Rhizobium rhizoryzae: one gene and its partner. The protein of the gene in region 2 interacts with the protein of the main gene of each other region in a pairwise test. Links are inferred from orthologs where the notes say so. Each region holds a gene or a part of one and is shown on either strand. Other genes may lie near its edges. The genes, in order: leuS and ligA.

Region 1 (3,493 bases), 1.2 Mb from region 2 along the record:
AATACCGGCCTTTTGCGGCTCCATTCCGATATTGACCTGCACGTAAAGCCGAACTGTCTTGCCTTGCTTTTGCATTTCTGTTGCCACGGCCCGGGCAATTTTCTCCCGGTCAATGGTTTCGATGACATCAAAAAGCGCAACCGCGTCAGCCGCCTTGTTCGATTGCAAAGGACCAATAAGGTGGAGCTCGATGCCAGGAGTTTCCGCCTTCAGCTGTGGCCACTTTCCTTCGCTTTCCTGAACACGGTTTTCACCGAACACGCGCTGACCGGCTGAAATAACAGGGCGAATCGCATCAGCATCGAAGGTTTTGGAAACGGCAACCAGCGTTACCGATGCCTCCGCGCGGCCCGCATCCCGTTCCGCCATCGAAATCTTCTGCTTAACGTCCTGAAGTCGTTCTTCGACAGTCATCGCCTTGCCTCAATTATTCTGCTGCAACGCAGTTAGCGAGGAAGCCGCCCTATGCCAAGGGATTGATCGCGTTCTGACCCTCGCGAGCCTCAAAAACTTGACGCTCAACGCCTTTCGTGATGAAGGTCACCGCAACTCTATTCATACCCGGAATTCTCTGAAATGGCGACCGAACGTTACAATCCGCGGGATGCCGAACCCCGTTGGCAGGCAAAGTGGTCCGAAGCGAAAACCTTCGAGACAGACAACAGCGATACGCGCGACAAGTATTACGTGCTTGAGATGTTCCCCTATCCGTCGGGTCGCATCCATATGGGCCATGTGCGCAACTATGCCATGGGGGATGTTGTTGCTCGCTACAAGCGTGCGCGTGGTTTCAACGTTCTGCATCCCATGGGCTGGGATGCGTTCGGCATGCCAGCGGAAAACGCGGCCATGCAGAACAAGGTTCATCCAAAGGACTGGACCTATCAGAACATTGCCACCATGCGCGGCCAGCTGAAATCCATGGGCCTTTCATTGGATTGGGCGCGCGAGTTCGCAACCTGCGACGTGGCCTACTATCAGCGTCAGCAGCACCTGTTCCTCGACATGATGGAAAAGGGTCTGGTTTACCGCAAGCAGTCCAAGGTCAACTGGGATCCGGTCGATCAGACTGTTCTCGCCAATGAGCAGGTCATCGAAGGGCGCGGCTGGCGTTCGGGGGCCCTTGTCGAACAGCGCGAACTGACCCAGTGGTTCTTCAAGATTACAGAATTCGCCCAGGATCTGCTTGATTCGCTGGACGGCCTCGACCAGTGGCCGGAAAAAGTGCGTCTGATGCAGAAGAACTGGATCGGTCGCTCTGAAGGCCTGACCATTCGCTGGGAACTGGCGGAAGCAAGCCGTATTGCTGCGGACTGCAGCGAAATTGAAGTCTATACGACCCGTCCTGACACTCTGTTTGGCGCATCCTTCCTCGCGATCTCGGCAGATCACCCTGTCGCCAAGGCACTGGCGGCATCCAACAGCGAGATCCAGGATTTCTGCGAGGAATGCCGTCGTCAGGGCACGTCGCTTGCCGCGCTCGAAACAGCCGAGAAGAAGGGCTACAATACGGGCCTGTTCGTCAGGCACCCGCTCGATCCGGCTTGGGAAGTTCCGGTTTACATCGCGAATTTTGTGCTGATGGATTACGGCACAGGCGCCATTTTCGGCTGCCCGTCTGGTGATCAGCGCGACCTGGATTTCGCCCGCAAGTACGATCTTCCCGTTGTTCCAGTGGTCATGCCGGAAGGTGGCGATGCAGCCAGCTTCACCGTGGGCACCGAGGCCTATGACGGTGACGGCGTGATGATCAATTCCCGGTTCCTGGATGGTCTGACGACAGACGCCGCCTTCCAGAAGGTAGCCGATCTGCTGACATCCCAGCAACTTGGGAACGCTCCGCAGGCTGCCCGTAAGGTGAACTTCCGCCTGCGCGATTGGGGCGTTTCTCGCCAACGCTATTGGGGTTGCCCGATCCCGGTCATTCATTGCGAAGACTGTGGCGTCGTCCCGGTGCCGAAGAAAGATCTGCCCGTTCAGCTTCCGGATGACGTGACCTTCGATGTACCCGGAAACCCGCTGGACCGTCACCCGACTTGGCGCAATGTGGCGTGCCCATGCTGTGGCAAGCCTGCTCGTCGTGAGACGGACACGATGGATACCTTTGTGGATTCCAGCTGGTACTTCGCCCGCTTCACAGCGCCCTGGGAAGACAATCCGACAGATCCGGCAGTGGCCAACCGATGGCTTCCCGTGGACCAGTACATCGGCGGCATCGAGCATGCGATCCTGCATCTCCTGTATTCGCGCTTCTTTACGCGCGCCATGCGCGAGACGGGTCATCTCGACCTCAAGGAACCCTTCAAGGGCCTCTTTACGCAGGGCATGGTGGTTCATGAAACCTACCGCCTCGGCGAAGGCCAGAGCGGCCAGTGGGTCGCACCCGCGGATATCCGTATTGAAGAAGTTGATGGTGCCCGCAAAGCCTTCCTCTTGAGTTCCGGTGCGGAAGTGGCCATCGGCTCGATTGAAAAGATGTCGAAGTCGAAGAAGAACGTCGTGGATCCCGACGACATCATCGCTTCCTATGGTGCCGACACTGCCCGCTTCTTCGTGTTGTCCGACTCGCCTCCCGATCGCGATGTGATCTGGTCTGAAGCCGGAGTTGAGGGCTCGCACCGGTTCGTCCAGCGCGTCTGGCGCCTGATCTCGGAAGCGGCACCTGTTTTGAGCAAGGTTGCGGCGAACCCTGCCAAGGAAGGCGCTGCGCTGTCTGTTTCACAGGCCGCACACAAGACTTTGCAGGCCGTTCAACAGGACTATGACAAGCTGGCGTTCAACAAGGCCGTTGCACGCATCTACGAACTGGTGAACACTCTTGCATCTCCGCTGACGCAGGTGGCAGCAGGCACTCAGGATGATGCTTACGTAGCTGCTGTCCGTGAAGCTGCACATATCCTGATCCAGATCGTCGCGCCGATGACCCCCCATCTTGCGGAAGAGTGCTGGTCCGTGCTCGGCAATCAAGGTCTTGTCGCAGAAGCCACCTGGCCTGCCTTCGACCCGGTTCTGGTTGCTGATAACGAGGTCACTCTTCCGGTCCAAATTAACGGAAAGAAGCGTGCCGAATTGACAATCGCGCGTGACGCAGACCAGAATGCGGTTCAAGCTGCGGTCCTGCAGCTGGAGGCGGTTCAGGCTGCTCTTTCCGGTAGCGCACCGAAGAAGATCATTATCGTCCCACAGAGGATCATCAACATTGTTGTTTGAGCGTTCTTCCGCCCTGCGGCAAATCGGTCGCGCCGTGGCATCGATTGCAATTGTGGCAGCCCTTGCGGGCTGCCAGGCTCGCCCGCTCTATTCTTCGGCCGGAGGAGTTCCGGTGAAGATGGCTGCCATCAAGATCAACCCTCTCGGTGACCGAGTCGGACAAGAGGTTCGTAATCGTCTTGTCTTCCTGACGGGTGGTGGGGCTGGTGAACCTGCACTCGCTGAATATCAGCTTCAACTCTCCGTCACGTCCACCCGCGCCAATATCCTCGACGACGAAATC
Region 2 (3,315 bases):
GGCATTGAGAGCCAAGCAGGTAACTTCACTTCACTGGTTGCCGTCATGGACGGCCTGATCATTGGCGATATCGGAATGACGCGTTTCGCCGGGCGGCGATCACATGTAGCGAACTTTGGCATGGGCGTGCATGATGACTATCGAGCCCGTGGCATTGGTTCGGCCCTGATTGGGGAAATCCTTGCCATTGCGGATAACTGGTACAACATCAAACGTTTGGAACTGTCCGTCTACACCGACAACGAAGCAGCGATCAGGCTTTACCGAAAGGCCGGTTTTGAGGTGGAGGGAACCCATAGAGACTATGCATTTCGCGATGGTCAATATGTAGCTGCCCATACAATGGCACGAATCAGAAGCTGAACAACCTGCGCCGGGTGGGGTGATAGCCAACACCCGCGTCACACGCTGCCATAGTCAGCTACCCACCAATCAGCGCCAGCCACTCGTCCTCGTCCATAACGGTCACGCCCAGTTCACGCGCCTTGTCAAGTTTCGAGCCAGCTCCCGGACCGGCGACGAGGTAATCCGTTTTCTTGGAAACAGAGCCCGCAACCTTGGCGCCGAGACCTTCGGCCCGTGCCTTCGCCTCATCGCGCGTAAACTTCTCCAGCGAACCGGTGAAGACGACCGTCTTGCCTGCCACCGGACTGTTGGTGGCGGCAACAGGCTCCATCGCCTGCGGCTTCACCTCTTCAAGCAGCCGGGAGATGACCTCGATATTGCGCGGCTCCTTGAAGAATTCGACGATTGCGCGCGCCATGACCTCGCCGATACCCTCGATGGCGTTGAGATCATTCCAGGCCTCGCCGCTCAGGCTGGACGCTTCCCTCATGGCCGCCTCGAAGGCTTCATAGCTGCCATAGGAGCGCGCCAGGAGCTTCGCTGTCGTTTCACCCACATGACGAATGCCAAGGGCGAAAATGAAGCGGTTGAGCGCAATCTCCCGGCGGTTATCGATGGCCTCGTAGAGCTTGCGCACACTGACCTTGCCAAAGCCTTCGATATTCTCCAGCTTCGTGAGTGAAGCCTCCTGACGCTGCTTCAGCGTGAAAATGTCGGGCGCTGTGCGAATCTGGAGCGAAGGATCTTCCGCCTCGAAGAAGAAATCGATCTGCTTCGATCCCAGGCCTTCGATATCGTAAGCGTTTCGAGACACGAAATGCTTCAAATGCTCCACCGCCTGCGCACGGCAGACGAAGCCGCCAGTGCAGCGCGTAACGGAGTCCAACCTGCCCGTCTTTTCATTCCGCTCGCGCACAGCGTGGCTGCCGCAAACCGGGCACTTCTTCGGAAATTCGTAAGATACGGCATCCGAGGGACGCTTCTCCAACACAACGTCCAGCACCTGCGGAATGACATCCCCTGCCCGCTGCACGATGACCGTATCGCCGATGCGGATATCGTGACCTTCCGGGCGGATGCGATCACCCGCATTGCCGATCCCCTTGATGTAATCCTCGTTATGCAGTGTCGCGTTCGTGACCACCACGCCACCGACGGTTATCGGCGTCAGCCGCGCAACCGGCGTCAACGCACCCGTGCGGCCGACCTGAATATCGATGTTTTCCACTGTGGTGAAAGCCTGCTCGGCCGGGAACTTGTGTGCGGTCGCCCAACGTGGCGAGCGCGACCGGAAGCCTAGCCGTTCCTGCAGCGCCAGCTCATCCACCTTGTAGACCACGCCATCGATATCGTAATCCAGATCCGGGCGCTGAAGGCCGATGTCCCGGTAATGATCGAGGATATCGGATACCTTCGTCAGCCGCTTCATCAACGGATTGACCGGAAAACCCCATTCCCGGAATGTCTCGACCATGCCCATCTGCGTCGTGGCGGGCATCTCGGACATCTCACCCCAGGCATAGGCGAAGAAGCGCAGCTTTCGGCTGGCGGTTACTTTCGGATCCAACTGACGAAGCGAACCAGATGCGGTGTTTCGCGGGTTCACATAGGTCTGCTTGCCTTCCGCCTCCATCTGCTGGTTCAGCGCGAAGAAATCGCTTTTGGCCATGTAGACCTCGCCGCGCACTTCAACGACAGCCGGAACGCCCGCCGGCAATTGCTGCGGAATCTCCTTGATGGTGCGAATATTGGCTGTCACGTTTTCACCGGTCGTACCGTCACCACGCGTGGCAGCGCTTACCATCCGTCCATTTTCATAGCGGATCGACATGGAAAGCCCGTCGATCTTTGGCTCTGCCGTGAACGCAATCGAATCGTCCGGGAAACGCCCCAGGAAGCGATAGACCGAGCCAATGAAGTCCTGCACATCCTCATCGGAAAATGTGTTGTCCAGAGACAGCATCGGCCGTGAATGCGTGATCTGCGCGAAGGTTGGCAGCGGTGCAGAGCCAACGCGTTTCGATGGACTGTCTGCACGAACAAGCTTCGGAAAGCGCGCCTCAATCGCGTCATTGCGGCGCTTCAGCGCATCGTAATCCGCGTCAGAGATCTCGGGCGCATCTCCACCGTGGTAGAGAAGATCGTGGCGCGCAATTTCAGCCGCCAGAAAGGCCAGTTCGGCAGCGGCCTGCTCTTCGTCCAAGCTTTCGACAGATATCTGTTCCGCAGCCATATCAAACTCCCTGCAAACCGCTGAACCGTACTTAAAGCATGTCGCGCAAAAGTGTGCAGCGGTTTTGCGATAACGACATGCGATAAAACAAAGAGTTAAAGCCTCAGGAGCGAATCTGAAAGATCGCGACACGCTTAGCGCAATCGGCACGAATGAAAAATGCCGAAGAGGTTTCCGCTCGACGGACCCACAGTCTTTGCCGCGCAGGCATTCACGCAAGTGTGGCCTGAACCATCTGGACAATTGTGCATCGCAGCAGCAATAGAGGATAAATAAAGTCAACTTTATTGGAGATAGGACATGGCGCTTGGCTGGCGTGATACGGGCTTGCACTATGGAAAAATAACGCGCGCGCTCCACTGGGCCATGGCACTGCTGTTTCTGTGGCAATTCTTCGGCATGGGCTTGCGGCTTCTTCTGGGTCGAACACCGCTCGTCAGCTTTTTCGTCGGAACTCATGCCTCGATCGGCACGCTCCTGATGACGCTCGCCCTGATCCGCGCGCTCTGGGGCCTATCCAACTTGCGAAATCGCCCGGCCCATGAGGGTGGGCTGGTGGGAACAGCGGCGCGCCTTGGGCATCTTGGGCTTTATACCCTGATGCTGATAGTTCCGCTTCTTGCGCTGCTTCGCGCCTATGGCTCGCAGCGCGGTGCGGCCATTTTCGGCGTACCTGTTATTCCGGGCGCCCCTGAGAAGATCAACTGGCTGGTGAATGCAGGCAATGCCGCACATGG

The links.
Region 1: the proteins of ligA (region 2) and leuS interact in binary tests that used the Escherichia coli proteins (3 or more experiments, as listed by UniProt). The link is inferred for Rhizobium rhizoryzae from one-to-one orthologs.

The regions. Positions count from the first base shown.
Region 1 is NZ_CP049250.1:1,006,333-1,009,825, reverse strand. What follows is about bases 237-3,410. They hold leuS (leucine--tRNA ligase), read left to right. Parts: upstream 237-576; coding sequence 577-3,210; downstream 3,211-3,410. Other genes in these bases: G6N80_RS11035 (LPS assembly lipoprotein LptE), read left to right, coding at 3,200-3,410; G6N80_RS11045 (YggS family pyridoxal phosphate-dependent enzyme), read right to left, coding at 237-414. In the rest of the region: more of G6N80_RS11045, read right to left, coding at 1-236; more of G6N80_RS11035, read left to right, coding at 3,411-3,493.
Region 2 is NZ_CP049250.1:2,247,724-2,251,038, reverse strand. What follows is about bases 1-2,996. They hold ligA (NAD-dependent DNA ligase LigA), read right to left. Parts: upstream 2,579-2,996; coding sequence 422-2,578; downstream 1-421. Other genes in these bases: G6N80_RS16715 (cytochrome b), read left to right, coding at 2,879-2,996; G6N80_RS16725 (GNAT family N-acetyltransferase), read left to right, coding at 1-363. Outside these bases: more of G6N80_RS16715, read left to right, coding at 2,997-3,315. UniProt on the Escherichia coli protein: DNA ligase that catalyzes the formation of phosphodiester linkages between 5'-phosphoryl and 3'-hydroxyl groups in double-stranded DNA using NAD as a coenzyme and as the energy source for the reaction.